4 regions of the Pseudoalteromonas sp. SG45-2 genome follow, and region 3 is predicted to be linked to each of the others. Evidence: predicted binding sites of a transcription regulator. Region 3 holds the regulator's gene; each other region holds the start of a gene.
What was found. Region 3 encodes sigma-54, which starts transcription at its own class of promoters, with help from an activator protein. Its sites were predicted from a motif close to GTTGGCACGNNNNTNGNNT; they were not measured.

Region 1: H5116_RS00540 (EF-hand domain-containing protein) is a predicted target of sigma-54. The motif match lies at 2,214-2,232, and genes of this name have one in related genera.
Region 2: H5116_RS18360 (EF-hand domain-containing protein) is a predicted target of sigma-54. The motif match lies at 4,637-4,655, and genes of this name have one in related genera.
Region 4: H5116_RS07710 (BON domain-containing protein) is a predicted target of sigma-54. The motif match lies at 2,724-2,742, and genes of this name have one in related genera.

The regions. Positions count from the first base shown of each region.
Region 1 is NZ_JACJEO010000001.1:105,552-113,265, reverse strand. It holds gene rluB (23S rRNA pseudouridine(2605) synthase RluB) at 40-912, opposite strand; gene scpB (SMC-Scp complex subunit ScpB) at 909-1,499, opposite strand; gene H5116_RS00540 (EF-hand domain-containing protein) at 1,651-2,172, opposite strand; gene H5116_RS00535 (exonuclease III) at 2,398-2,829, opposite strand; gene xthA (exodeoxyribonuclease III) at 3,071-3,877, shown strand; gene H5116_RS00525 (energy-coupling factor ABC transporter permease) at 3,883-4,530, shown strand; gene H5116_RS00520 (putative RNA methyltransferase) at 4,527-5,342, shown strand; gene yfbV (terminus macrodomain insulation protein YfbV) at 5,339-5,785, opposite strand; gene H5116_RS00510 (acetate kinase) at 6,068-7,282, shown strand; gene pta (phosphate acetyltransferase) at 7,284-7,714, shown strand, end outside.
Region 2 is NZ_JACJEO010000031.1:21,527-29,240, forward strand. It holds gene H5116_RS18330 (dipeptidyl-peptidase 3 family protein) at 1-440, opposite strand, end outside; gene H5116_RS18335 (HDOD domain-containing protein) at 737-1,576, shown strand; gene H5116_RS18340 (amidohydrolase) at 1,632-3,314, opposite strand; gene H5116_RS18345 (calcium-binding protein) at 3,447-3,683, opposite strand; gene H5116_RS18350 (EF-hand domain-containing protein) at 3,693-3,929, opposite strand; gene H5116_RS18355 (hypothetical protein) at 4,116-4,343, opposite strand; gene H5116_RS18360 (EF-hand domain-containing protein) at 4,368-4,601, opposite strand; gene H5116_RS18365 (sensor histidine kinase KdpD) at 4,932-6,389, shown strand; gene H5116_RS18370 (hypothetical protein) at 6,391-6,936, shown strand; gene H5116_RS18375 (sigma 54-interacting transcriptional regulator) at 6,939-7,714, shown strand, end outside.
Region 3 is NZ_JACJEO010000006.1:63,941-71,654, reverse strand. It holds gene H5116_RS05670 (ATP-binding cassette domain-containing protein) at 1-436, opposite strand, end outside; gene H5116_RS05665 (calcium/sodium antiporter) at 692-1,660, shown strand; gene H5116_RS05660 (KpsF/GutQ family sugar-phosphate isomerase) at 1,664-2,635, shown strand; gene kdsC (3-deoxy-manno-octulosonate-8-phosphatase KdsC) at 2,636-3,187, shown strand; gene lptC (LPS export ABC transporter periplasmic protein LptC) at 3,184-3,738, shown strand; gene lptA (lipopolysaccharide transport periplasmic protein LptA) at 3,728-4,273, shown strand; gene lptB (LPS export ABC transporter ATP-binding protein) at 4,270-4,995, shown strand; gene H5116_RS05635 (RNA polymerase factor sigma-54) at 5,065-6,564, shown strand; gene hpf (ribosome hibernation promoting factor) at 6,591-6,878, shown strand; gene ptsN (PTS IIA-like nitrogen regulatory protein PtsN) at 6,883-7,335, shown strand; gene rapZ (RNase adapter RapZ) at 7,354-7,714, shown strand, end outside.
Region 4 is NZ_JACJEO010000008.1:106,472-114,185, forward strand. It holds gene H5116_RS07690 (ABC transporter substrate-binding protein) at 1-225, shown strand, start outside; gene suhB (inositol-1-monophosphatase) at 279-1,082, opposite strand; gene H5116_RS07700 (VOC family protein) at 1,326-1,742, shown strand; gene H5116_RS07705 (LiaF domain-containing protein) at 1,781-2,449, opposite strand; gene H5116_RS07710 (BON domain-containing protein) at 2,778-3,344, shown strand; gene H5116_RS07715 (YqaE/Pmp3 family membrane protein) at 3,417-3,575, shown strand; gene H5116_RS07720 (hypothetical protein) at 3,945-4,382, shown strand; tRNA gene H5116_RS07725 (tRNA-Ile) at 4,636-4,712, shown strand; gene H5116_RS07730 (5-carboxymethyl-2-hydroxymuconate Delta-isomerase) at 5,023-5,352, opposite strand; gene H5116_RS07735 (CreA family protein) at 5,560-6,045, shown strand; gene H5116_RS07740 (hypothetical protein) at 6,093-6,866, shown strand; gene H5116_RS07745 (LysE family transporter) at 6,878-7,504, shown strand; gene H5116_RS07750 (gamma-glutamylcyclotransferase family protein) at 7,531-7,714, shown strand, end outside.

The DNA.
Region 1 (7,714 bases), on a different contig from region 3:
AATTAGCGGCTTTTTTGTGTGCAATAAATAACTAATTTATTATTTACGTTTGGTAGGCTTAACACGTTGATTGTGTTTTTTAACTGCTTTGCGGATCTGGTTGATTTTAGCGCGTTTATCTTTGCGTTTTTCAGGCATAACAGAAAGCTTAGTTTGTGTCTCGCGCCCTAATTTAACGGTTTTGCGTAAGTAGTTTACTGTTTCTAAATCATACTCCATCCAACCACCTTGTGGCACGCGCTTATCAAGCTCTAGTTTACCGTAACGAATACGAATAAGACGAGATACTTCCGCATCTTGAGACTGCCATAAACGACGTACTTCACGGTTACGTCCTTCATTTAACGTTACGTTAAACCAGCGGTTAACGCCTTCGCCACCCATAGGGGTTACAGTCGTGAATTTGGCTGGACCATCTTCAAGCTCAACACCACGTAGTAAGTTTTTAACCGTTTCATTGGTTACTTCACCAAATACACGCGCAGAGTATTCACGCTCTACTTCATAGCTTGGGTGCATCAAGCGGTTAGCTAATTCACCATCATTAGTAAAGAGCATCAAACCCGAAGTATTAACGTCTAATCGGCCAACCGCAATCCAACGCTCACCATCAATACGAGGAAGTCGGTCAAATACTGTACGACGCCCTTCTGGATCTTTACGTGTGCTTAACTCACCTTCGGGTTTGTTATACATAATCACACGACAGATTCTATCTGCTTTTTCTTCAATCTTTACAGTGTGCCCGTCAACACGAATCAAATCGGTTTCTTCAACACGGTCTCCTAACTTTGCCACTTTACCGTTTACACTAACGCGGTTTGCATCAATGTATTTTTCCATTTCACGGCGTGAGCCTACGCCTGCACGGGCTAAGACTTTTTGTAACTTTTCACCTTGTATAATACTCATTCGGATGGTTCTCTCACAGAAGGATCGCTCAATAACTGGTTAATTTTACTTTGCTGCTCTGTTGGCAGCGCAGGTAAGTTTTCAAGTCCAGTTAACGAAAAATAATCTAAAAATTGTTTAGTAGTTGCATATAAAGCCGGCTTACCCGGAACCTCTTTATGCCCTACCACTTTAACCCACTCTCTTTCGAGTAGGGTTTTAATAATATTCGAACCCGTAGTAACACCCCTTACTTGCTCAATTTCACCGCGCGTAATGGGCTGCCTATATGCAATAAGTGATAATGTTTCCAGTAAAGCACGCGAGTATTTTGGTGCGCGTTCTTGCCACAAGTTATTTAACCAAGGGCTTAAACTACTACATGCCTGAAAACGATAACCGCTACCAACTTCAACTAAGCGAATACCACGAGTTTGAAAATGTTCTTGTATTGTATCTATTGCGTCGTTTATTCGCGCCATAGAAATAGCTAAATCTATTAATACAGTATCTTTAAGGTGGCGTTTACTCACAGGCTTATCTGCAACAAAAATAGCTGCTTCAATGATCTCAACTAGTTGTTCATCACTAATTCGCCGACCAGCCATACACACCCTTAACAAATAAAAATACACAGCCATCTATTATGACAGAACAACGCCAAACTAGGAAAATATATCTACTAAATAACTAGATTTTAAACACAAAAAAGCCAGTGATTATCACTGGCTTTTAATTTACTCTTTAAAACAACAAATATTAGCTGTGTTTAATGGCTTCTAATGCATCATCTTCAGCTACTGCGTTACCGTATTTTTTAATGTAACCCATAAACTCGCTTTTACTGATGCGCTTATCTTGGTTTTTATCCATGTAACCAAAGTGATTTGAAATATCATCATCGTTACCTTCAACTACCGAAATATAGCCATTACTGTCGTTATCTAAGCTCGAAAAGCTGCTTTCAATTTTATCGAATTTAGCGATTTCAGCTTTAAATGCCGACTCACTTACTTCAGAATCAGTGGCTACTTTACCATTGTTTAACTTCATGTAAGTGTTGAATTCTTTGCGGCTAATTTCGTTATCCATATTGGTATCAATATTTGAAAAATGGCCCCAAATGCTATCGTCATCAGCTTCAACTTTTGAGATGTAGCCATCGCTGTCATTATCTAAACTTGCAAAGTCACTGTCTATTCTTTCAAGACCTTGATTAGATGAACAAGCCGCTAGGCTTAATGATGCTAAAATAGTGGCTGCTAATGTTAACTTTTTCATAAGACGTATCCTTCGTAATTAATTAAATGTCACTTTAACTAATACAAATCCAATGCCAATAATAGTTAACTTATAAGAATCAACAACTTAATCTTGATTGGTGCATTTATTGAACAGTTTCAATGAGTTAAGCTTGCAAGCTTTGCAAACAACCTTGTAATTTTTGCAAAAAAATACCCGGTAAAACCAGGTATCTCAATTTTAGTTATATAGTTCAGCTAATAATTAGATTGCTGCGTTTTGGTAGCGTTTAACAAACTCAGTAACGTTTTGACCATTACATTTTAATGAGTTTAAGTTACCAATTTTTTGGCGAACAGGTGCTAAACCTTGTTTTAAAGCCGTCATACATAATTGAGTTTCTTGTTGAGCATCTTTTGCAAATACTTCTACTTTCTCAACTGATGCGTTGCTTAATGCCGTTTTTTTAGCAATATCGCGAATATCTTCACCATTACATAAAATGCTTTTAGAAAAACGAGATAAGTAAACACCGTGCTGAGCAGCTTCTTTACGAGCAACACTAAAGCCTTCGTTTGCGCTTAGTACACATAACTTAGACTCAATTTTATTATCTTGACTGAAGTAAGTATTGCTTTGTGCTGAAGCAGTTGCAGATGCTAATAAAGCAGTAGCTAAAAGTAGTTGTGTTTTCATGAGAGATCCTATTTGAACGAGCTAAACAAGTGAATTTCGCGCATTATATATTCAATAAAGTTAAGTTCAATTGAATTTTTTATTTATTTAAAATAATTAATACTGCATTTACAATGTTTAAACTTTACTCACCAATTGATCAACATTTGTGCAGCTATTTTCTCATTTCAGTCATGTTATGTACGCGTATTTACTGATACAATTTAATTCATTAAATAGATCCAATTTTAAGGTAAATTTTATGAAAGTGATTTCTTTCAATATCAATGGTCTGCGTGCTCGTCTCCACCAATTACAAGCAATTATCGACAAACATCAACCAGACGTTATTGGCTTGCAAGAGATTAAAGTTCATGACGAAGCATTCCCACTAGAAGATGTACAAAAAATGGGATATCACGTCTACTTTCATGGCCAAAAAGCCCATTATGGCGTAGCTATGTTATGCAAAAAAGAGCCTAAATCGGTCTTAAAAGGCTTCGCTACCGATACAGAGGAATCTCAAAAACGCATGATAAGCGTCACTGTTGAACAAGATAACGGTCGCGACCTTACAGTCATGAATGGCTATTTCCCACAAGGTGATAATATTAATCACGAAACTAAATTTCCTTATAAACGACAATTTTATAAAGATTTAATGACACACCTTGAAACCAACCACACCCCTGATCAAGACGTCATTGTTATGGGCGATATCAACATATCACCCACCGATTTAGATATTGGTATTGGCGAAGTTAATGCAAAGCGTTGGTTAAAAACGGGTAAATGTTCTTTCCAACCGGTAGAGCGTGAATGGCTTGCAACATTACTTAATTGGGGCTTTAAAGACACCTTTAGAGAACAAAACCCAGAAACAGACGATCAATATTCGTGGTTTGACTATCGCTCTAAAGGGTTTGTAGATAACCGAGGGCTTCGAATAGATGTAGTACTTGCGACTAATGAGCTTGCAGCACGCTGTATAGATACTGGTATTGACTACGAACTGCGCGGTATTGAAAAACCCTCAGATCATGCCCCTATATGGTCAACATTTAAGTAATTACTATGCTCAGCATAACAATACAAGGGCTACTTTGGGCCCTTGTAATTATTATTGCCCTACTAAGCTTTGATAAAAAAACATATAAAACATTGCTTAATACGCCAGCCCGTCAAACTGGAGTTCTTGCATGTGCGTTAGTGTTTGCAGTGCTTTGGCGAATAAAGGCTGGCATTTTAACTGGCCTTGATTTACACATCCTAGGTGTTACGGCTGCTACATTAATTTTAGGCTGGCGATTGACTATTTTAAGTAGCCTACTTGCCACAGCGCTACTCGCTGCCTTTGGTCAAATTGAACTTGAGCTGTTACCAGTACAACTGTTTATTGGTGCGTTTATTCCTATTTTATTGAGCTATCTTGGCTTTATAATTAGTTACCAATATTTACCTCGTCATTTTTTTGTTTATATATTTGTTTGTGCGTTTATAACCGCAGGATTTATAGCCTGTATAAAAATAGGCCTAGGTGCTTTACTTTACTTAGCTATAGGGCAATACAATTGGCAAGAACTTGCAGATAACTACGTTTATTTAAGTGCCATAATTTGGTTTCCTGAAGCAATGCTCAACGGCATGGCTATAACAATTATGATCACCTATCGCCCGCATTGGGTAAAAACTTTTTACGATAAGGACTACCTAGACTCATGAGTCTACAATATCAATGCCCGCTATGTAACCTCGCACTTTTGAAAGCTGATTCAACACTTCGTTGTGCTAATAACCACAGCTTTGATTTTGCCAAAGAAGGGTATGTTAATTTACTGCCTGTGCAACAAAAAAATTCAAAACAACCAGGCGACTCCCTTGAAATGGTACAAGCTAGACGCGCATTTTTAGAGCGTGGATACTACCGCTTTTTACAACAAAATCTTAGCGATTTAGTCGGTCGAATAAGTGCGAATACGGTTATAGATTTAGGATGCGGTGAAGGGTTTTATACCCAAGCAATAGCAAGTAAAACAGACGCAGTTGTATACGGTGTCGATATTTCAAAATCTGCCGTGAAATATGCGGCAAAGCGCTACCCTAATTGCTATTTTAGTGTTGCATCAATTAGCCAAGCGCCTTTTAAAAGTCAATTTGCTGATGTACTTATTAGCGTATTTGCACCTTTGTTTGAGGAAGAGATTGAACGTCTTGCTAATAAAAACGCAACATTAGTAGTAGCAAGCCCAGGCCCTTATCATTTAAAAGAGCTAAAATCGTATATATATTCAGAAGTAAACGAACATACTGAAATAGCCACGCCAAAAGGGTTTCAAAAAGCAGAACAGACTCTTTTAACAGAGCATGTAGCGCTTAGCTTTACTGATATTAAAAACTTAATAATGATGACGCCATTTGCATGGAAATTTAGACCCGAGCACTGGACAGCACTCGAACAAAAAGGTGAACACAATGTCACCTTATCATTTTATATTACTCAGTTTACCAAAATAGATGATGGTATAACCCGCTAAAACTGCTCTTTAGTAAATGCTCTATCCATTTTTTCAAACATATCTTTAAGTAAGTTAGCAAGCTCCATATAACGGGGCTTGTTCTCACTTAACTGCGTTTGATATCCATTAGCCGCCATTTTAGTGTACAGCTCGTTGTACCATTTTTGCATCGCAGGATCTAAAGGCGTTTGCGCTCGTTTACCTAACCAAAATAAACCTTGTAAAGGTAACGATATAAAAAATAATGCACTCGCAATAGCTTGCGGTAAAAAATCAGAACCTAAGTAATTAAGCTGAAAAAACAACGTTAGCATAGCCAAGATTGGCATTACTGTAATGGCAAGCTCAGTCGCTCTAATCACTCTAAACTCTAAAAACAAAGGCGCAAGCTCTTTACGCATTGGCCATTTTTTACCATACAAACGGCCTGTTTGTAGTTGTGACATCACACTTTTTTGCATCATGACTCCTCACAGATACTGCTTTTAAATACAATAGAAAACGAGCTATACCAAAGTGTAACACAAAATGAGGGAGTTACACTTTCTCAGTAAAAGAGCTTAAATTTCCCCTTTAATGGCGAACAATCCTAACTTAAACATCATAAATAAGGTAAAATATTTAACATTGAGTTAACCACTTTGCAGTTGAACATTTAATTGTTTTAGCTTTATTTAATACCGTAAGTGTAACTATCACGTATTAACGTTCACTTACTAAACTTGTTTATGGAAATTGAATCTATGCCAACAACCTCCCCTGAATCCCAACATGTTTTAGTTTTAAACTGTGGTAGCTCTAGTTTAAAGTTTGCCATTATTGATGCAAACGACGGTCACGAAATTATATCAGGCCTTGCTGAACGCTTGGGCGCCAAAGCCCCCTCCATTAAATACAAATTTAATGGAACTAAGACGGTTATCGACTTAGCGGCTAATCAAGCACATGCTGAGGCTATAAATACGCTTGTAAGCTTAATAAAGGATCATAACCTTGATGAGCACCTTATTGCTGTTGGGCACCGTGTTGTTCATGGCGGAGAGCATTTCACAAAGTCAGTCTTAATTGATGAAGACGTAATTAACGGTATTACTAAAGCGTCTTCTTTAGCGCCGCTACATGGTCATGCGAACTTGTTAGGTATTTCATCTGCACAAGCTTCATTTATAGGTTTACCCCAAGTAGCAGTATTTGACACAGCATTTCATCAAACTATGGATGAAGTTGCCTACCTTTACGCCCTACCCTATAAGCTTTATACAGGCTACGGTGTAAGACGCTATGGTATGCACGGCACAAGTCATTACTATGTAGCAGGACAAACTGCTAAATTATTAAATCAGCCTATAGAGAAGAGTAATTTCATTAGTGCTCATTTAGGTAATGGCTGCTCTGTTACTGCAATAAAAAATGGTAAAAGTGTTGATACCAGTATGGGTTTAACGCCATTGGCTGGTATTGTTATGGGTACTCGCAGTGGAGATATTGACCCCGGTTTATTTAATTTTTTAACTACACAGCTTAGTTACAACGCTCAGCAAATAGATAATTTATTAAACCAAGAAAGCGGCCTACTAGGTATTAGCGAACTCTCTAACGATTGTCGAACGATTGAAGAAGCCGCTGTTGCCGGACATAAACAAGCACGTTTAGCGCTGGATATTTTTTGCTACCGACTAGCCAAACAAATTGCAGCCTACATGGTACCATTACAACGTTTAGATGCACTTATATTTACTGGCGGCATTGGCGAAAACTCCGATATCATACGTGAAAATGTCATTAATCAATTAGCTTTTTTAGGGTTCAGTTGTGACCAGAAGAGCAATCTTGATGCACGTTTTGGTAATCAAGGTATTATTAGTTCAGCCAATACTTCATCCAAAGTGGTAGTAATGCCGACCAACGAAGAGTGGGTTATTGCACTTGATGCCGCTAACATCGTAAAGGAGCTTTAATATGGCACGTCGTATTATGTTAATTCCTGTGTCTACCGGTGTGGGTTTAACGTCGGTATCAGTTGGTTTAGTTCGCGCTCTTGAGCAAAAAACAGTTAAAGTTAACTTTTTTAAACCCATCGCTCAGCCTCGTTCAGGCGAAACAGGTCCTGAAAAATCAACACAAATAGTCACTCAAGGTTCACCTATTAACCCACCCACCCCTTTTGCTCTTGATTATGCTGAGCAAATGATTGGCGACGGTAAAGGTGATGATCTACTAGAGGAAATTGTTGAACGCTTTGAAAGTAAAATAAACGACGATGAAGTAGCTATTATTGAAGGTATGGTGCCTACTCGTCGCCAACCTTATGCTGGGCGTGTAAACCGCGAAATTGCGCAAACACTCGGCGCTGAAATTGTATTTGTACTTACCCCTGGTAATTACACCAT
Region 2 (7,714 bases), on a different contig from region 3:
AACTGTGCGCCAAGAGGTTTTTCTTTATAGCTGGATAAAAATGCTTCATCACCATTTAAACGATCCCATGGACCATAGTTAATATCAGCAAATTTACGTACTTTTTCATCGTTTAGTTTTGCTAAAAAAGCATCTTTATTTTCACCAAATGCTTGCTTCCAAAATAACTCATCCATTATTTTTGAAGCGTCAATAAGCTTTGCAACCATTGCTCGTTGATTATCGCTTAAGTGCGATAAATCACTTTGTAAGCTAAAGTCGGTGTAAATATCTAAACGTTGTTTATCTGCATTAATAAGCTTAGGGCCTGACTGTGCACTGCTTTTTTGAGCAAGCTCTACGGCTGTGTTGTCGGTAGAAGACGGCGCTTGTTCAGAACATGCGCTAAGAAAAACGACACCAGAGAGCATAATTGCTTGGCTAATTTTATTTAAGATCATTATATTGCCTGTTAAAAAGTAAGTTTAATAATTTGTACTGCTTTAGTTAAAATATTAAGTATGTACAAACGCTTCCTTATTGTGAGTGCATTAAAGCAAAACTAAATGGTAAATAGCAAGTATTTGGCGTTGTAAGGCAAGCATGAGCGGTAAAGCATTATAAATAAAAATAAACTTCTATAATTTTCTTAACTTTATCGGTAAGTTAGACAATACTAATTATATTACTAATACGAAAATTAACTGCCTGAGTTTGCAGTTACTTTACAGGCTGAACACAAAAGGATGGCAGCTTTATGTCTACAGAAAACGCTTTATTAACGATTCTAGTCGATAGAATAAATAACGATACGTTGGTTTTACCAACGCTACCTGAAGTAGCGATTAAGGTTCGCCAAGCTGCAGATAACCCAGATGTGAATTTAATCCAAATGTCAGATGTAATCTCACAAGATCCAGCGCTTTCAGCTCGTATGATAAAAGTAGCTAATAGTGCGATTATGGGACGTTCTGTAAAAGTATCTAATTTACAACAAGCAGTGACTCGTATTGGATTACGTCAAATTAAAAACATTGCTACAGCTATGGCTATGGAACAATTATTTGTATCAAATAATGAGCTAATTAAAGGCTACATGGGTAAGGCATGGCAAAAAACATTAACCGTTGCTAGCCATTCAATATCACTTATGGAGTTTTATTTAAAAAATAGTAAGCACACGTCACTTAACCGCGATTCTATTACACTCGCCGCACTTGTTTATAATATTGGTGTATTACCAATTTTAACTGAAGCTGAGCGCCACCCAGAGGTATTTGCTAATCCAAGCTTTTTGGCTCATGCAATTCAAAAGCTTAGCGGAAAGGTTGGCTCATCTATTATGCAAGCGTGGGAATTCCCTAAAGAGTTTGTTGATGTAGCTCAGAGCTGGGCTGACCCAAGTTACAAACCTGAAAAAGTAAGTTACGTGGATTTTATTCGAGTAGGGGCTATTTTAGAGGGCACGTTACAGGTTTCTGATAAGTCTGCAGCGCTGCAAACGTATATAGACAAAGGCGTTATACCGTCTATGCAATTATTCACAAGTGATGAGTACAACGACATGCTAAAAGATGTGAAAAACATGTTTAGCTAAAAGTGCCTTCCTACACAACCAAAAAGGGTTAACTTGCGTTAACCCTTTTTTAGTTTTATTTTTCGGTGGTATTTTCTGTCTTAGTTTTTTCGTATCGCTTTATTCCTGCTACCCATGTTTGCAGTACGTTTGTTTTGTAGATCTCCTCAAGAGGCACTTTAAAGTAGTCTTTATCAATTAAAATAAAGTCGGCCCATTTACCTTTTTCTAAACTACCTACCTTAAATTCTTGATGAGCTGCATAGGCGCCGCCAAGAGTAAATGCACGTAATGCATCTTCGCGGCTTAGTACTTCACTTGCACGCCAGCCGTTTTCCGGTAGTTTGTTATGATCCATGCGTGTAATGGCTGAATACAAACCATCAAATGGATTTGCAAGCTCTACAGGGTAATCAGAGCCCGCTGCAACAACCGAACCTTGCTGTAAAAATGTTTGCCACGCGTAGGCGCCGCTTAGTTGTTTTTCAGTTAAACGCTGCTCTGCCATATGCATATCAGAAGTGGCATGTACCGGCTGCATTGAAGGGATTATTTTTAACGCTTTAAAGCGAGGGATATCATCAGGGGTTACAATTTGGGCGTGCTCTATTCGGTTTCGCAGTAATATACCGCCCGTTTTTTTAAACACATTTTGATAGGCATCAAGTACTACTTTATTTGCTTTGTCGCCAATGGCGTGAGTATTTGCGCTAAAGCCGCTTTTAAAGCTTTGTGTAAAGAGTGCTTCGAGTTTCTCTTGTGTTTCAAGCATTAAACCATGGTGACCAGGTCTGTCTGCATATTCTTCAATAAGTGCTGCACCACGAGAGCCCAGTGCGCCATCGGCGTAAACTTTAACACTGCGAATTTCCATAAAGTCATTTTTGTCGTGGTACCGGCCTGCCTTTAACATTGTGTCTAAATCAGGGCTTGCACCACTTAACATTGCCACAATACGCAGTGGTAAATTACCAAGGTCGCCGCGCTCTTTGTAAACCTCCCATGTGGTTTTATCAATACCTGCATCGTGAGTAGAGGTAATGCCTAAACTTAATAAATGTTTACCAGCTGCATCTAGTGAGTCACTTATATCTTGTTTTGAAGGGGCTGGCATATGCTGTGTAATTAGCGATTCTGCTTTGTCTACAAAAATACCCGTAGGATTGCCAAATTCGTCTTTAATTATCTCACCGCCTTCAGGTGCTTTTGTTTGGGCGGTAATACCTGCAAGTTCGAGCGCTTTTGAATTAACCCAAATGGCATGGCTATCAACTCGAGAAAGCACCACAGGTCGATCGTTAACTACTTTGTCTAAATCTTTAGCCGTAGGAAAGCGTGTATCAGGCCATAGCTCTTGGTTCCAACCTCGCCCTATAATCCAACCTTGTTTGTTATCGGCAAATACTTTTAGTTTATTCGTTACTTCATCAACCGATTTTGCACCGCGTACATCAAGTTGCGATAAATTATCGCCAAGGCCAATAACGTGCCCATGAGCATCAATTAAGCCTGGTAATAAGGTATTACCGTGCGCGTCAATTAGCTTGGCATCTGGGTAGCTATCTTTAAGTGTATCGCTACCTAGTTTTACTACCTTGCCATTTTTAATAACGAGGGTAGTAAACTGCTGTACTTCACCTTGATATAAAGGGGTATAACCGTTGGCATTATAAATTACTTTTGTTTGAGCAAGAGTGTAACTAGAACTAGCGCAAAGGCTGGCTAGTATGAGTGGTTTGATTATTTTTTTGAGCGACATAAGGCATTATTTTTTATTGTTAGTGCGTTAACACTAGCAAACCCAACTTTATAATACCAATATGTGAGACAAATTATGATGAAGAAAAAAGCAGTAAAGCTAGAACATAAAATATCTAGCTTTTGAAAGGGTTTATTTACTAGCGTATAAACTGTATTCACTTAGCGTTAGCTTGCCGTCTTTGTCTTGATCGTAGCTTGAAAACCGAGACCACAAAGCGGGGTCTACAGCGGTTTCTGAACGTGTTAAAAAACCATCCTGGTTTCTATCAAGTTTTTCAAATTGCTCTGCAACATTGTTGCTTGCAGCAAAGCCTAATGTGCTAAAAATACTAAACGCAAAAAGCGCTATATAGCTTGTTTTTTTCATGAAAAATACTCAGTAGAGGTTATTGGTAAGGTAATTTTTAAATTCGATTAACGAAATTTGGTTATCTTGGTTTTTGTCCCATTTTACAAATGTGTTTAATAGCTGTGGTTGGGGATCAAGTTCGTCATGCGTTAAATAGCCACTTTTGTCGCTATCGAGGTGATCAAAGCGTTGCTTTACATCAAGTGCAGCGGCATCAAAGCTTAATAGCATTAAGATGCTTATAGTAAGGGGAAGTATCTTCATGGTGTTCCTTCCAAAAGATGTATTTAAAGTTTGTGGCTAAAATAAAGTGAAAAGGAAAAAGCACTTGCCGTAATTTAACTCCCAACATTAAATCCTTTTACACACTCCCTCAGGGATTATGGCAAATGCTTTTAATTCCAGTTTACCTATAACAAGCTTAAGTAAAGCTTAATCAGTAATTACTCATTAAGGTTTAAAGCTTTCAAATTCTTTTTTTGAGACCTTTTCATCACCGTCTTCATCTAAGTCGGCAAATTGTCTCATTACTTCCTTATCTTCCTTTGCTTCTGCAATTGAAATTTGTCCGTCCATGTCTTTATCTAAGTGGGCAAAACGCACATTTGTTGGCGATGCAATTACGGTGGCACTAATTGCTAAAAACATTAATGAAAAAGCGGCTATAAGTTGTTTCATAATCACGTTCCTTATTAAATGAGTTTATTGAATAAATTTTTTGAATTCATCTAGCGACAATTGCCCATCTTGATTAGTATCAATTTGAGAAAAATTCTCGTGTAACACAGCATCTTCACCTGCTTCGGCTTCACTTAATGTGCCGTTACTGTCTTTATCAAGTTCGTTAAAAGTCGCGTGAACGTCCATTGCGTGTGCATTAGCGCCTAAAAAGCCTAAAGCCAGTAATGATGAAATTACTAAAATGCGTTTGTTCATAATTATTTCCTTATTGATTAAAGTTATTACTCCTATTACAAAAATGGTGCCAATAATAATTGTTGTTATTTTTCAATTGGTTATTGTTTTAGCTTTAAGCCAGTGAGAAGTTTTTACTGGGTTTATTGTAATTTTTGTGCGCCTTTTGCAACACTATTTAATGGGGTTAAAAGGGAGTTTATTAAAATCAACGAGTTACGTTGTCTCTATTTGGCGACACATTGTTTTGTAGTGCTGGCTGTTAATCGTATTAAATATAATTGCTGGTTCAGCTAGTGTATAAGGTAAGCACTTAATAATAGAACGCTTAACTTAAAAGGACTAAACGAAATGCCAGCAACCATAGCTAAAAAATACCAAGCAATGCTTAACTGGCGGCCTAATTTAATTGGGCAATTTGCAATGAGTATGCTGCTTTCGTTACTGCCGCTTTCTATAGTGGTGATCGTATTTTTAAATGCGCTTAATAAGCAATTAGCGGTTACTCAAAGTATTGTGAGTAACAACTACCAAGTTACCAAATCGTTTAACACTTTAAAGCAAGAACTCAACAGTCTTGAACGCGCCACTAGGCAAAACTGGGTATTAAAAAGTGAATCGCTTGATAAGCTCATTGTCGATAAATGGCAATCATCCCTACAAAGCATTGATGAACTCAAATTTGTAAACACGAATAAAGAGTATATCCACCAATGGCAACGCTTATATACCACCTTACAAACCGCGCATGTAAAACTCGTTGAGCAAAAACAGCAACAAGCTGAGCTATTTGTGCCAGTGAGCGATTTAATTGCTGAACTTACTTTATGGTTACGTGATAAAAACGAAGCGCAAATTACCAATAACCAAAATGAGCTTACAAGCCTGCAAGCTTCATTTATAAACTGGCTGGTGGCACTTATTCCACTGACTTTAATTGTTGGGGGAGGCTTTTTATGGCGTATAAGTGGGCGACTAAAAGGGTTAACTACGGTTATTGATAAGCTTGGGCAGGGGCATTGGCAGCAAAAAATATCTGTGAAAGGTTCAGCTGAGCTTGTTGAGCTAGGAGAAAAGCTCCAATGGGTACAAGAACAGCTTCATATGCTTGAGCAGCAAAAAGATACTTTTTTACGCCATGTAACTCATGAGCTAAAAACGCCGCTTGCTTCAATGGTTGAAGGCACTGACTTATTAACTGATGAAATAGTAGGCCCAATTACCGCTGAGCAAAAAGCAGTGCTTGAGCTTATTAGCCAATCTATGGTGCGCCTTCGCACAATGATTGACAGTTTGCTGAGTTATAATGCGATTCGCACCAGTAAAGACAGCTTAAGCGAAGTTGAATTTAGTCTTCTTATTAATAAAATTAATAGCCATTTTGAGCATCGCTTAACTGCGCGTGAGCAAGCTCTGCAGTGGCAAAATACTTTACCTAACAAACCGCTTGCTTTACCTAGTGAGCTTATTGAGATGATTTTAATTCAGCTTATTTCAAATGGCTTAAAATTTTCAGAGGATAAGCAAAGCGTTACTATTAATTTAGCGCTTGAGCAAAACCAGCTTTGTATCGTTGTACTTGATAAAGGGTGCGGTATTAAAGAGCAAGAAAAAACTCAAATTTTCAGCGCATTTTATCAAGGTAAACACAGTAAAAATGTTACGCTGCAAGGCAGTGGACTGGGTTTAACTATTGTAAAAGAGTCTGTTGAACAGCTGAGAGGTACACTTAGTGTTGAGCATAACGAGCCACATGGTTGCCGGTTTTCAATTAAAATTCCCATAACAAAAAATCTAGGAGTTAATTAACATGCGCTTGCGTTTAATCGCTATTTTATGTGTGCTCAGTAGCAGCATGGTTATATCAGGTTGTGAAATTAATAATGGGCAAGAAGAGCGTGTGTCAATTACACCTGCACCTGTGGTCGATACAAAAAAAACGACCGACAAAAACAGTAATCCTAGTCCAAAACCTAGACCAAAAATTGAACCAAGCTATCCTCCTGCAGAGCAAGTTATTGCATGGCACGCTAATCAGTGTGGTGGATTTAAATTGATACCTAGCAAAGATGTTTTTACAGGCGAAAACGAGCTTAAACGCTTTTTTAAGTTCATGTGCTTAAACATAAATGATGATCCAAATACGGTAATGACTAAGTTGCTAAAGCTCGATCTTGCTTACTTTTGGCCTGATGACATAAAGCAATATTTATGGCTTCAAAAGCAGCAAGTAACTATGCAAATAAATGCTAAAAAAGAGCAACAAGCACTTAATAATAAAATGCAAGAAACCCTCTCATCGTTAGCAACGATTGAGCAGCAACTTTTACTACGAGAAGAAACGAAGGAGCAGTAACGATGGCCGCAACTAAAGTACAAGGTGCAAAAGTATTACTCGTAGACGACGACGCTAGCTTATTAAAACTGCTCGCTATTCGTATCGAATCAAAAGGATACGAAGTGACAACCTGCGAAAGCGGCTTAACCGCACTACAAATACTTAAAAGCCAAGTGTTTGATGCCGTAATAACCGACTTACGCATGGATGAAATGGATGGTATGGCACTGCATCGTCAGCTGCAAAGCCGCTACCCTGCATTACCTGTTATTATGATGACAGCGCACGGCTCAATTCCTGATGCAGTAGAGGCAACTAAACAGGGCATTTTTGCATTCATAACTAAACCAGTGGATAAAGATGAGCTATTTGACAGCCTTGCTAAAGCGATAGAAATTCATGGTGTTAACGCCGATGAAGCTGCACCTAAAAGTAATATAGTTACGCGCAGTGGTGCAATGCTGCACTTGTTAGAGCAAGTAAAACTACTTGGGCCAACGCAAGTTAATGTACTTATTTCGGGGGCTAGTGGTACTGGTAAAGAATTACTCGCACAGGCGATTCATCAGCATAGCCATGTAAGCGGTGGCCCTTTTGTTGCAATTAACTGCGGCGCTGTACCTGGGGAGCTTTTAGAGTCCGAATTATTTGGTCATAAAAAAGGCTCGTTTACGGGTGCAATTAAAGATCACCAAGGTTTGTTTCAACAAGCACAGGGTGGCACGTTATTTTTAGACGAAATTGGCGATATGCCGCTTAACTTACAGGTTAAGTTACTGCGCGTATTACAAGAAAA
Region 3 (7,714 bases):
ACTCAGATGGCATTAAATCTTTAGCGCCACGTAGTCCAACCGCTTGCAGTTTCATTAACACAACTAATCGAATCAGGTCTTCACTTAGCTTTGTGTGCTCTCTTATAGGAAACGCGATATTGTCAAATACCGACATATCAGTAAACAACGCACCACTTTGAAAAAGCATACTCATTTTAGTACGTGCTTCGTATAACTCTTTACGAGACATTTTAGGAATGCTGCCACCTTCAAATAAAATATCACCTGAATCTGGTTTAAGCTGACCACCAATTAAACGCAACATAGTGGTTTTGCCAATTCCGCTTGGCCCCATAATCGCAGTAATTTTACCTTTAGGAACGCTAAAACTCATATTTTTATATATGGTTCTATTGCCTCTCGAAAAGCTAACATCCTTGACTTCTACTATTGATTGCGACAAGTCGCTCTCCATAAAAATGTTCACTAGTGCCCCTATTTTAAAGCTTTTTTGTCAAAGATGGAAAAAACAATTCGTAAGATTTTGTAATACACCCATGAAAAGGATTATAAGACTCGCTCAAAACAGCTTAACCCCGGCTTAAATTTTTAAATTAGCTGTTTAAAAGCAACATTGTTACCTAGTTGACCTTACTCTTTTATTTATACTTTCATCTTGGCTTTTGTTACTATTCGCGCCATCCGTATTTTGTATAACTGGCTTAACACAATGGTTACCTCGTTTGTTATTTTAATTCTTGGTTTTGCAGCTCTTGTTTGGAGTGCCGATAGGTTTGTTTATGGGGCTGCGGCTCTTGCTAAAAACTTTGGTGTACCTACACTTATTGTTGGTTTGACCGTTGTAGCCATGGGCTCTTCAGCCCCTGAAATGATGGTTTCAGCCTCTGCCGCTTTGGCTAACAAAACCGACACAGCCGTTGGCAATGCTGTTGGCTCTAATATTACAAACATTTTACTTGTGTTAGGTATCACTGCTCTATTTCGCCCTCTTTCAGTTTCATCTAGTACGTTAAAACGTGAAATGCCATTAGTGATGCTCGTATCTTTAGCTACTTGGTATGTGTTCTCAGATAACTACTTTTCATTTAGTGAAGGTGTTGCGCTTTTAGTTGGCTTTATCGTATTCATCGGTGGGTTAATCATTGTATCTATGCGTGCAAAAAACCAAGATGACCCATTTGTCTCAGAAGCCTGCGACGATGTACCAAACGATGTACCTACTAAAAAAGCGGTATTTTGGTTAATTGTCGGCATGGTACTCTTGCCGGTTAGTTCTCATTTTTTAATCGGCTCAGCTGTTGATATTGCTAAATACTTCGGCTTAAGCGACTTAGTCATTGGTTTAACAATTATTGCCATTGGTACTAGCTTGCCTGAACTTGCCGCCTCGGTTGCAGGTGTACTTAAAAATGAAGATGATTTAGCACTAGGTAATATTGTTGGCTCAAACATATTTAATATTTTAGCTGTATTACCTCTAGCAGGTATTATTAATCCTTCAGCAATTGATCCATCGTTAGTAAGCCGAGATATATTAATTATGATTGGTGCAACACTTGCTCTTATTATTATGTCATTGAACTTTAGAGGCACCCAGCGTATCAATAGGGTAGAAGGCGGCTTATTGCTAATAGCGTTTTTGGGTTACCAAGGGTATATTTTTAGTCAAGTAGGGTAAATGATGGCAACGCTAAACTTTATTGAACAAGGCCTTCGCGTTTTAGATGTTGAGCGCCAAGCACTTAGTGATATTGCACAATATGTAGATGAAAATTTTCATAACGCGTGCCAATTAATGTACGACTGTGAAGGCCGTATTATTGTTATTGGCATGGGAAAATCAGGCCATATTGGCAATAAAATAGCGGCAACCCTTGCAAGCACTGGCAGCCCTGCGTTTTTTGTTCACCCTGGTGAAGCAAGTCATGGTGATTTAGGTATGATCACTAAAAATGACGTGGTTATGCTTATTTCTAATTCAGGGGAAACCAGCGAAGTTTTAAATATCATTCCGGTTTTAAAACGACTTGGTGCCAAAATGATAGCGATGACTGGCAATACACAATCAACAATGGCAACCCTTGCTAATGTACATGTGTGCATTAAAGTAGAAAAAGAAGCTTGTTCATTGGGTCTAGCCCCTACATCAAGTACCACTGCAACGCTTGCGATGGGCGATGCCATGGCAGTTGCATTATTAGAAGCTCGCGGCTTTACAGCTGATGACTTCGCGCTATCTCACCCAGGTGGTAGTTTAGGCAAGCGCTTATTACTTACTTTAAAAGATGTTATGCACAGCGGCGCAAATACACCTATTATTGATGTTTCACAAACAGTTAAAGATGCTCTAATAGAAATGTCAGCTAAAGGATTAGGTATGACAGCCATTGTTGATGAAAATCAGCAACTCGTAGGGTTATTTACCGATGGTGACTTACGTCGCATTTTAGAACAAAGAATTGATATTCATACAACACAAATAGATGTTGTTATGACTAAGTCATGCACTACAGCTACGCAAGATATTTTAGCCGCTGAAGCGCTCAATATTATGGAACGTAAACGTATAAATGGCCTAATCGTCGTCAATGAGAAAAACCAACCTATTGGCGCATTAAATATGCAAGACCTATTAAAAGCAGGAGTGTTATAAATGCAATTTGAAGAACTCTATCAACCGCTGAGCGATGATGCAAAAGCACGCGCTAAAAAAGTAAAACTACTTATATGCGATATTGATGGTGTATTTTCTGATGGCCGTATTTACCTTGGCAATCAAGGTGAAGAGCTAAAAGCATTTAATACAAAAGATGGTTTTGGCATTAAAGCACTTATAAACAGTGGCTTTGAAGTAGCTGTTATTACTGGTCGTCATTCACAGATAGTACAACAACGTATGAGCAGCTTAACCGTACAGCATATTTATCAAGGCCAAGAAAATAAGCTCATTGCCTATCAAGAATTAAAAGATAAACTCAACCTTAGCGATGAACAAATTGCTTATATTGGTGATGACGGTCCTGACATGCCTGTTATGGAGTTAGTAGGCTTTGCCGTTGCAGTAAATGATGCCCACCCTCTTATTAAGCGTTTGTCACATTATGTAACGCAAATGCCTGGTGGTTTTGGCGCTGTGAGAGAACTCACCGATTTGCTCATGCTTGAAAATGGTAAAGCATTGACTACACAAGGCACTAGTTCATGAATGCAGCGCGCATAATATTAAGCGTTTTATTCATTAGCTGTATGGTTTGGCTTTGGTACCCTTATTTTGCACAAACAAATATTGTGCCTCAGGCTGAGCCTGAAGTTGTTGCTAAGCCTGATTACATAGCTATTGAGCTCAAACAGACAGCCTATGATGAGCAAGGTAAAATTAGCCACAAAGTCACTGCGGCTAAAATGGAGCTATACCAGCAATTAGGTTTCACGTTTTTTGAAAAACCCATTTTTACTTTATATAACGAGCAACAAACGTGGCAAATAAATGCAGACGAAGCAACATTATATGAAGATAAACAATTAATTTTAGAAGGTAATGTGGTTGCCAAAAATTTAACCGATAACGCCATGATAGACAAAATCAATGCTGATAATATTCAGGTTGATATAAAGTTATTAACAATGCGTTCGGAGCAACCCGTCATTATCACTGGACCCAATTTAAAAATCACCGGTAAAGGCCTAGAAGCCGACTTGAAAACCGAAGTGATAAAACTAATTAACCATACGCGAACCATATATTATGACCAATAAAATATTAAAATCACTTATAATTCCTACACTTATACTAGCGTTTAATAGTAGTGCTGCAGAGCAAAACACGCAACCTGCTGCCAATCAAATTTCAATAAGTGCCGACAAGCAAGAAGGTCAATTGAAAGCTAATGTGGGTATTTTTGAGAAAAACGTTGAGATTATTCACGGTAATCGCCGCATTACAGCCGATCGCCTAGAAGTACACAAACGTGATGAACTTGGTGATAATAAACAATTATTAATTGCCACAGGTAGCCCTGCGCACTTTGAAGAAAAGCAATCAGACGGCACGACTATGAGCGCCAGTGCTGACGAAGTACGTTATGATGTATCTAAGCGTTTTTTAACGCTTGTTGGTAATGCACAAGTTTCGCAAGCCGGACAAAAAATAAATGCTAAAAGCATTACCTACGACATAGAGCAGCAGCTCATCAGTGCCGAAAAAGATGAAAACTCAACTGACCGCGTTCACACAATTTTAGTACCGATCGAAGCTAAAAAAAGTAAAAAAGGCGATAAAGGTCAACCATGAGCACATTAAAAGCAGAACTATTGGCAAAAAGCTATAAAGGTCGTGAAGTTGTAAAAAACGTCGGCCTTGAAGTACAAGCTGGCAGTATAGTTGGCTTACTTGGCCCTAACGGTGCTGGTAAAACAACGACTTTTTATATGATTGTAGGGCTTGTTCCTAGCGACAAAGGTAAAATATCTATTGATGATAACGATATTACTCTTTTACCTATGCATAGTCGTGCTAGATTAGGCATAGGCTACTTACCACAAGAGTCATCGATTTTTAGAAAGCTGACTGTTTATCAAAACTTAATGGCCATTTTAGAAACGCGCAAAGAACTAAATAAACAAGCCAGAGAAGACACGCTCAATAACTTATTAGATGAATTTAGCATACAACACATTCGTGATAGCCAAGGTATGGCATTATCGGGGGGAGAACGTCGTCGTGTAGAAATAGCACGAGCGCTGGCAGCAGATCCTAAATTTATATTACTGGATGAACCGTTTGCCGGTGTTGACCCTATTTCGGTATTAGATATAAAGAAAATAATAGAACATCTTAAAAATCGTGGGATTGGTGTATTAATTACCGACCATAACGTAAGAGAGACCCTTGATGTTTGTGAAAAAGCCTACATTGTTTCTCATGGGGAGCTGATTGCATCAGGTACTCCAGAACACGTATTAAATGATAAAACAGTACGCGATGTTTACTTAGGCGAGCAATTTAGGCTGTAACATTTACGCCATGTCTTTAAGCATCTGCTAGTATTAATTATAACAACATAAAAGGATTGTTAGAGATACATGAGGCAATCACTACAGCTGCGCATGGGCCAGCAACTTACAATGACTCCACAGTTGCAACAAGCTATTCGTTTGTTGCAACTCAGTACATTGGATCTCCAGCAAGAAATACAAGAAGCTCTCGACAGTAATCCACTATTAGAGGTTGAAGAGGCAGACTATTCCGAAGACGCTGCTGGTAAAAACGAGCAAAAAGCTGATACCGATGACATAACTGTTAGCGCATCTGCTGATGATGCTCCGAGCGAATACGAACAAGATACTGGTGAAGCACTTGCAAAAGACACGCTAAGTGACGACATGGCTATGGATGTCAGTTGGGATGAGTACATGAGTGCCGCTCCTGCAGCCTCATCAGGTCCAATGCCTGAAGACGAATCAATATACCAAGGCGCCTCTACTGAAACGCTCCATGAGTATTTAATGTGGCAATTACAACTAACGCCATTTAGCCCTACAGACGAAGCTATTGCTATTGCTATTGTAGAAGCTGTCGATGATTCAGGTATTTTAACACTAAGCTGCGAAGAGATTTTAGAAAGCTTTAATCAAGAAAACGAAGATGATAACGAAGTCGAACTTGATGAAATTGAAGCGGTATTAAAACGCATCCAACTGTTTGATCCTGTTGGTATTGCTGCACGTAGTTTACAAGAGTGTTTGTGTATTCAGCTTAATCAATTTGATAAAGAAACACCTTATATTAATGAAACGAAAATGATTTTAACCGAGCATATTGATCTATTAGCAGCTCGCGACTATCGTACATTAATGAAAAAAACTAAGCTCAAAGAAGAAGAGCTTAAAGAAGTAATGACACTAATACATACTCTCAACCCAAAACCTGCAGATACTATTGTAAGGGAAGAATCTGAGTATGTTATTCCTGATGTGTCAGTTAAAAAAATTAAAGGCCGCTGGGTTGTCGAATTAAACCCAGATAGCATGCCTAAAATTCGTGTTAATAGCCAATACGCAGCAATGTCTCGCACTGTAAAATCAAGTGGCGACAGCCAGTTTATTCGCTCACATTTACAAGAAGCTAAATGGTTTATTAAAAGCTTAGAAAGTAGAAACGACACGCTATTAAAAGTTACTAATTGTATTGTTAAGCAACAACAAGGCTTTTTTGAACATGGCCCTGAAGCCATGAAACCAATGGTTTTAAATGATGTTGCTGAAATGGTAGAAATGCACGAATCGACAATTTCTCGCGTAACTACTCAAAAGTACATGCATACACCCCGTGGTATATTTGAGCTTAAATATTTTTTCTCAAGCCATGTAAGTACTGAAAACGGTGGTGAATGTTCATCTACAGCAATACGTGCGCTTATCCGAAAATTAATCGCAGCAGAAAACTCAGCAAAACCATTGAGTGATAGCAAAATAGCGGATATATTGGCTGAGCAAGGAATTAAAGTAGCGAGACGTACAATCGCAAAATACCGCGAATCTCTTGCTATTCCACCGTCAAATCAGCGTAAAAGTCTGATTTAAGACGCTAAACTAAGAGGGTAATGCTTATGCAACTAAACTTAACTGGTCGTCACGTAGAATTAACCGATTCACTAAGAGACTATATTAATACTAAATTTGCGAAGCTTGAAAGACACTCTGATCATATTAATAATGTTCATGTCATTCTCGATGTAGAAAAATTAAATCAAAAAGCAGAAGCCACAATACACGTAAGCGGTGCTGAGCTATTTGCCTCTACAGAACATCAAGATATGTATGCCGCTATTGACTCGTTGATCGACAAGCTCGATCGCCAAGTAATCAAACACAAAGAGAAGCTTGCTCGACACTAATATGATGAAATTAAGTTCACTTATATGCCAGGACTGCAGCAAAGCTGCGGTCCTTTTTAATAGCAAAAAAAGAATTTTAGAGTTCATTAGCGAACTTGCTCACGACAAACTTCCGTATTTACCGCAACAAGATATTCTTAATGCTTTAATGAGCAGAGAGAAATTAGGTAGTACAGGTATAGGGCGTGGCATTGCTATTCCTCATGGAAGAATGAGCGGTGCAGAAGAGCCTTTGGCTTTAGTGCTCGTTAGCGAAACTCCAATAAACTTTGATGCAATCGATAATCGCCCTGTTGATATTTTTGTCGCACTCATCGTACCAGATGGCGATAACCAGCAGCACTTAAAGACTCTAGCAACCATTGCTGATAAACTAAACAACAAAGATTTTTGTAAACAGTTACGCAGTGCAAAATCTGATACTGAGCTTTACCAAGTTATTGTCGATCAATCATAGTTTTATAAAGGGTGTTAAATGGAGTTAATTATCATAAGCGGCCGTTCTGGTTCTGGAAAGTCGGTTGCTTTGCGCGTTGTAGAAGATTTAGGTTATTATTGCGTAGATAATATTCCAGTAAACCTACTTCCTTCATTAGTTCGCAGTGTATCTGATAGCTACGATAAAATTGCTGTTAGCATTGATGTGCGCAACATCCCTAAAGAACAAGATGAATTTAACGATATTCTTGAATACTTACCAGGCTTTGCAAACCCTACGTTATTTTATTTAGATAGCGACGATCAGACATTGATCAAACGTTTTTCTGAAACACGCAGATTACACCCACTATCAATAGACTCGTTGCCCCTTGATTTAGCCATCAAAAAAGAAAAAG
Region 4 (7,714 bases), on a different contig from region 3:
GTCGTTGTGCCTGATTTATATATAAGCTACCCAACGGGTATTTATTATTTTGTGACTAAGAGTAAACCCGAATTGGCAAAGGCAGTAGAGGAGGGCTTAATATTAATGCAGACAAACGGCGAGTTTGATGCATTATTTAATGAATACTTCGCAAAGGATTTAAATACACTACCTTATACAAAAGGTAAAACAATAGAGATTAAGCTCGATAACCCTTATTTTTAGGCACAAAAAAAGGAGCCTAGGCTCCTTTTTAGTATGCTATTAATAGCATTTAATTAGCGAAGTAACGACTCAGTTAATACTGGACGAATTTCGCGGATAATTGCTTGAGTCAGTTTTGGTGAACCACAGATAATATTGCCGCTGTGGTTATAGTTATTACCACCGGCGAAATCTACAACCATACCGCCCGCTTCTTTAACCATTAGTTCGCCCGCAGCAGAGTTCCAAGGTTTTAAACCAATTTCAAAAAATCCATCAACACGGCCAGCTGCAACGTATGCCATATCTAAAGCAGAACAACCTGCACGGCGAATATCAGCAGTGTGTACAAACAATGCTTTAAACGCTTCAGTGTATGCATCCATGTGGTTTTTGTTTTTGAAAGGGAAACCAGTAGCAAGTACAGTGCCTGCAAGAACCGTAGTTTTGCTAACGCGTAGACGTTTACTGTTTAACTGAGTGCCTTGACCGCGAGATGCAGTGAAAAGCTCACCACGAATTGGATCATAAATAACAGCTTGGTCTAAACGACCTTTAACTTTAAGTGCGATAGAAACCGCGTAATGAGGGATACCTTTGATGAAGTTAGTTGTTCCATCGATAGGATCTACAATCCATTGGTAATCATCATCCTTGCCTTTATGCTCACCTAGTTCTTCACCAACAATTGAGTGAGTAGGGTAAGACTGTAAAATAGTGTCACGAATTACGGCTTCGGCTTCTTTATCAATGTTAGTTACTAAGTCGTTAGCGCCTTTTTGTTGCACTTCAACTTTTGATAAATCTTCACTTGCGCGAAGTAAAATTTTGCCTGCGTTGCGCGCAGCGCGAACCGCAATGTTTAACATTGGATGCATGGTATTACCTTTGGGTTGTAAAAGAACGTTTATATATTTCAGCCGGCGTATTTTAGCGACTTTTGCCATAAAGTAAACAATAAACCCCAAATACTTGTGTTTGTTTTTTATACAAGATTGAAAAGTTTATATATTTTTAAAAAATAATTATCTGCATTTAAATAAATTAATTTTAAATAACACTTTACCTAAAGTTAACTTGAGGTTTTATCGTGCTCCTAACTTAACTGATAGGATAACATTATGTATTTAGAGCACGTAAACTTAGTCGCGAGTGATATAGATAGTATGCTTACATTTTATCGCGCTGTATTTCCACATTGGTCGATTAGAAGTGAGGGCAGAGGCGATTGGCATGGAAAACCAAGACGCTGGGTACACTTTGGAGATGACACGCATTACATTGCGATAAGCAGTCATGGTGAAGGTGAAAACAGAAACTTATCGGGCCATCAAATTGGTTTTGCACACTTTGCTTATGTAACTAATAATTTAAGCGCAGTAGTAATGCGCTTAAATAAAGCGGGTTTTACTCTAAGCAAGCAAGGTAGCGAGAATCCTTTCAGAAAGAATGTCTACTTTATTGATCCTGCAGGGTTTGAAGTTGAGTTTGTAGAGTATTTAAGTGATATACCAAGCGAGCGAAATAACGATTTATAATAAAATACTAAGCAGCACGCTAAAGTGCTGCTACTCAATTATAGTGAGCGGTTATTATTACCCGTGCCAAACTGGGTTTTTAGCTCATTTGCAAAGCTCATAAATTTTTCTTTAATTGTGCGCTTTATTTTCACTTCAACCGAGCCCATTACTGCCTTTCCTTCAATATGAATTGTAGGGCCTTGGCGTTTGTTAAGCGACACAGATTTATTTTCAAGGCTACTTAAAATACAAAACATTTTAGACACTATATTGACATGCTCTGGTACGTAAATTTCATCGCTACCAAAAATACAGTTAACGTGAATAGTTACATTTTGATGCGCAAAAATAGCATCGGTAAAATCAAGCACCACCGATCCCATAAAGTTACTCAAATATATATTTTTTGGTACAACCCACTGACCACTTCGCTCGTTAGATCCTAAAATACTGCGTAATGTAAAATCATCATCACTGTTTTGCTGTGCACTATAATGTGGTGTAAATTGCGATTGTTTTTCTGCTTTATATTGCTGATCGGTATTAAGTGTTAAGTCTTCTACTAAGGCTAGCAGTGCTTCGTTATTAGGTGCATCCATCGCATTATCTAAACGTCTTTCGAATGCATCAACAGAAATAACACCATGACTGTAATTATAAATTAATTGATCAATCACTTGTTCGCGTACTTGCTCTATTGGGCGGTCTTCAACTTTTACAGACATGAGTTATTCCTTATTATATTTACTATTGATACTGCTCTTGTAGTTAGGCTGCAAACCGCGTACCAAATATAATTTCATTAATTATCAATTGGTTATTTTTTAACGGTGTTTTTTGTTTTGTTATATTAACGATAGATTAACCAAAAGAGCAATTATCTAGCTATTTTCACTATTTGAGAAAGTTTTACCGAGTAGCCTGTAAATAGTTACACAAACATAGATAAGGTTTTATCTTTTAATTAATTCAAGCCTTTGAATTTTAAGTATAAATAAAGTTGGCCTGAAGCTCGCATTAGTTAAAGTGTCTTTAATCAAAAGGAGAAAGATTATGAAAACATTTAACAAATCTATTATCGCAGCTCTAGTTCTTGGTACTACGGCTATGGGTGCCCAAGCAAACAGCTGGGAAAACGAAAGTAAAGATGCTTGGATTGATGGTAAGGCAGAAACCGTTCTACTTATGAACACTAATCTAAACAACTTTGACATTAACACTGATGTAAAAAATGGCAAGGTAGTACTTACAGGTAAAGTTAATAGCGAACTCGATAAAGAGCTAGCAGAAGAACTTGTACTTAGCCTAGATGGTGTAACTGATGTTGATAACAGCCTTACTGTTGTTAAAAGCATGGACACCGAAGATAAAAGCAACGACATGATGGACGATGATGATAACGACCTAACGGACGCTAAAATCACCACTGTAATCACAACTCGCTTCCTGTTTGACTCAGAAGTAGGTGGTACAGACATTGATGTTGATACCGACAACGGTGTGGTAACTCTGAATGGCTCTGTAGAGTCTGAAGCTGAAAAGCAACTAGCAGTTAAAATTGCTAAAAATGCTGAAGATGTTCGCGACGTAGTTGATAAACTAGCTATTGTTGCTGAATAATACAGTATAGTTAAGGCCCAGTAATACTGGGCTTTAAGTCTTTTCAATGTTTAATTTAAATGGAGTTTGATCATGGATATTATTCGTATAATACTTTCGGTTTTATTACCGCCATTAGGTGTGTTTTTGCAAGTTGGCTTAGGTATGCATTTTTGGTTAAATATTCTATTAACACTGCTAGGTTATTTCCCAGGGTTAATACATGCAATCTACATTATTGCGAAAAAATAATGACAGATTATATATTGTGTAAGCCGACTACTGAGGTTTAGCTAAATACTTTAGTACCGATCGGCTCACAATACTAGTTTTTAGAGAGTTTTTAGATTAAATCCAATTTTTAAAACTCTTCAACCCATTAATTCACTTCCTTAACTCACTCCCAATATTATTTTAAAACTATACTTATTGTTTACTAATAAGCTTTCCAGCTAACAGTCGCGCTCAGATTCTGATTTGATGCCATTTAGGAAATCTTCAACATTAGTGTGTTTATACATCCATAATATACAATCAAATACCTTATTATTTAGTGACAATATTACCTTCACTTCTAGTGTTATCATTAAGCTAGGTTTTTAGGCATGTTGAGGTAGTTAATTGAATATTCGACTTATAATGTCAGGCGTTGTGTCATTCATTTTTTATTTTAGTTGGGCCTTCTGGGCAAATAGTGCGGCAGACATTGCTAAATCGGTCACTTTTCAAGCTGCATTAGTGCAAGGGTTGTATAGTGGATTTGTAACGCTTGCGTTCGTAACTCCAATTATTTGTATGTTTCATTCTAAAACACCACAAAACGTCGCAATACGACAAAGTTTTAATTATGCAATTAACTCTAGCGCCTCGTATTTAAGTAACAAAAAAATAGCAGGCGTACTTTTTGCGCCTATTATTCCGATTACTGTTCAATCGAGCTTAGTGATTATGGTGAATGTAGTTAATCAGACACCTAATCTGGCACTGACAGTAGCCCCAAGCATATTTTTTACAGCCTTGTATGCCTACACATATATGTTAGCTTTGCTTAAAAAGTAGAGGGTTAAATATAAAAGACTATATGGGATAGGTTTTGTTTATAATTTAATGCAGTGAATAGCACGGTAAATATCTTACATTTTATGTTTATGCCCACTTAAAAGATTACTATTTAAGCAGTTAGCTTGTTGATTGTTAAAATAAAGGTTTTTGGTAGTGACAAGCACCTAAAAAGTTTTTATACTGCAACCCGCTTTAGTCGCTCTGTGACTGAACGCTTCAAAAATTAACTGCCTAGCAGTTATATAAAGTTGGCCCCTTAGCTCAGTTGGTTAGAGCACACGACTCATAATCGTTAGGTCCCCAGTTCGAGTCTGGGAGGGGCCACCACTTTTACAAATTTCCCAAGTAAATATCTATCCAAATTATTTAAAGCTACATTAATTTAATATTGTGTAATTTTTATTCTTTAGTTACCCCTAAGAATAAACGTAATCTAAATAAAGTTAATCCATAGATTAAGCTAAGCTTTCTTAAATTTGGAATAGTGCGAATGCACTATTAAATTCCAGCGTTAGATCAGATGCTTTGCTTTATAAGTGACAGTGATCAGCATTTAATGTCAGAAGACAAAAAAGCCCCTATTGGGGCTTTTTACTTACTAGTGTTTACTTTTATTGCTCAAAGCTACAAGAGTTAACTAATTTTTACGGTATATCTCATGCTCAATATCGTAAATATTTACGCTTAGACTGTCTGATGCTCTGCAATATGTTTTTAAACATGAAAGTAGCAGTTCGCTTAACATTTGTTTTTGCTCAATTGAGCGTCCTGCCAAAATATGTACCGCGATATGTATAAACCCTGATTTTCCTGCGCCAAGTTGATATTGCTGATAAGCAATAGCACGTGTTTTTATGGTTTCTAATTCAAACAAGTTACTTTCGAAAGCGGTTGTATGAATTTTTTCTACCAGTACTTGAGGTAAAACGGGGAGGTCTTCTGAGTGTTCAATAATAATGTGCGGCATTTAGGCGTTTCCTATTATGAGTTACTGCATGAGCGAGAGGTAATTGTACCAAATACAAGAGGGGTCACTAAACCCTGAGCTATCTAAAATCTTTACTTTAAACTAATTTAGTCGTATTTATTTTTGATGTTAGTATAAAAACAAACAGGTGAACCTTCGCTTAGTAACTTATCTACTAAGTTACCTATATATTGATTAAGGATAAGTATGAAATTACCACAAAAATTTAAACGTTTAGCTTTACTTGCAGGTGCAATTGTTACGTTAAGTGCTTGCTCTGACGATGTTGCTTCGGTAAGCCTTGGGTTATTTACAACTAAAGATGTTGTGGTGAATTCGCAGCAAGATCCTATTGTTGAGGGCGTTACTTGTCATATTAGTCATATAGAGGCTAATTTAGATTTTTCAGATCCCTCTGATATGTCTATAGCGTGTCGTCAAACGGGGCCAATTACAGCGCAGCAGCTACAAAAAATAGACCGTAGCAAGTCGGGCGAGGTGATCTTTAAATCATCTAAAAGTATATTATTTAAATCACTAAAAGTGCGTCGTATTTACGATGCTGAAAATCGTACTTTATTGTACTTATCGTACTCAACTAAAGAGTCCAGTGGAAGCCACCACCATGCGCTATCAACAGTGCCGCTATACAATACTCAAGCGTGGGACTGGGCGCTTACACAAAAAGACTAAGTTAGCACCTACGTAAGCACCTAAACTAAAACCTAAAAGAGCACACTATGTTAGCTTTATTTAAATCAAAGCCATTATTAGAGCAGCAAGAACAGCAATGGCTTATTGATACATTTATTTGGGCTGTAGAAAACTTTGATGCTGAGTTTTTTACAAAGCACACTCAAATAATACTGCCAACGGCCACTTTTTTCCCTGATTCGGTATCGAGCATTGAAGAAATGGCGAGTAATGTTTTTAACCGCGTTACTAATTACGCGGGTATGAACGCATGGCCTATCCAACTAGTTGCACCGCAGCAATTACAACCGCAAGTTTTTCCACACTTTGAATTTAGCAATGAAATACGTGGCGAAGGCAGCCATCTAATTGTGCCGCCAAGCCATACGATTAATATTTCTTTTAATCCTAACCAGATTAATCAGCCACAAGATTTAGTGGCTAGTTATGCAGGTACTCTGGCCACCATACTTATTCATCACGTTGGGGTGCTACCGCCAGGTGGTAGGGAGTATTTACCACAAGCTGCTGATGCACTTGCTTGTTTTTTAGGGTTTGGTGTGATGATGAGTAATACGGTGTATCAGTTTAAAGGCGGGTGTGGCTCTTGCTATAACCCATACGCTAACCGTGAAGCTAAGTTAAGTGAAACGCATACGGTATTTATGCATGCCCTAATTAGTTACTTTAAAAACGATAAAGTGTCTAAAAAGCATTTAAAGCCGCATTTACGTGGCCAGTTTAAAAAAGCACAAAAAGAAATTAAAGCATTGGTAAATAACTCGGCCAACCCGCTGTTATTAGCTTATTCGCCAAACTAGCAAGGATCTGCGTGGAATACTTAGATGAATTTTTACTGATTGTTATTGCTCATTTTTTTGCAGTAGCAAGCCCAGGGCCTGACTTTGCCGTAGTACTTAAGCAAAGTGTGCAACAAGGAAGGCGCAATGCATTGTGGACAAGCGCAGGTGTTGGCGCTGCTATTTTATTACACGTTGCCTATTGTGTTTTAGGTGTTGCGCTTATTTTAACGCAGTCACCTAGCTTATTTATGGCGCTTAAATATGTGGCTGGTGCCTATTTAGCTTATTTAGGTGTGCAGGCGCTTAGAGCGGCAAAACCACCAACAAGTAATCAAGACAATGTAGAAATAAAAACGGTAGTCGAAGAACCTGTTTGGCTTGCTTTTAGGCGAGGCTTTTTCACAAATGCATTAAACCCAAAAGCCACGTTATTTTTTATGTCGTTATTTACACTCGTGATTAGCCCAACAACACCTACTAGTATACAGGTAGGCTACGGCGTATACATGGCATTGGCTACGTGGGCGTGGTTTTCAATGCTTTCAATGATACTTTCTAGAAATAATGTAAGGGGTTTTTTCCAACAACGCGGTTATTGGTTTGACCGTGGAATTGGCATTATTTTAATTGCCCTTGCAGTACGTGTTGTTATTTAACTTATTTAAAAAGTGTAGGAGATAAAATGCCGTTATATAATTTTTCGTTTGGCTCTAATATGTCATCTAATCGTTTGCTAGCGCGCTTACCGAATGTAAAGCGTGTAGGAACAGCGGTACTTAAAGGTTATGAGCTAACTTTTGATATGCTATTTAAAGATGGCTCAGGCAAGTGCAGTATTTGCCCAAGCGATAAAGAAGACGCGCTGG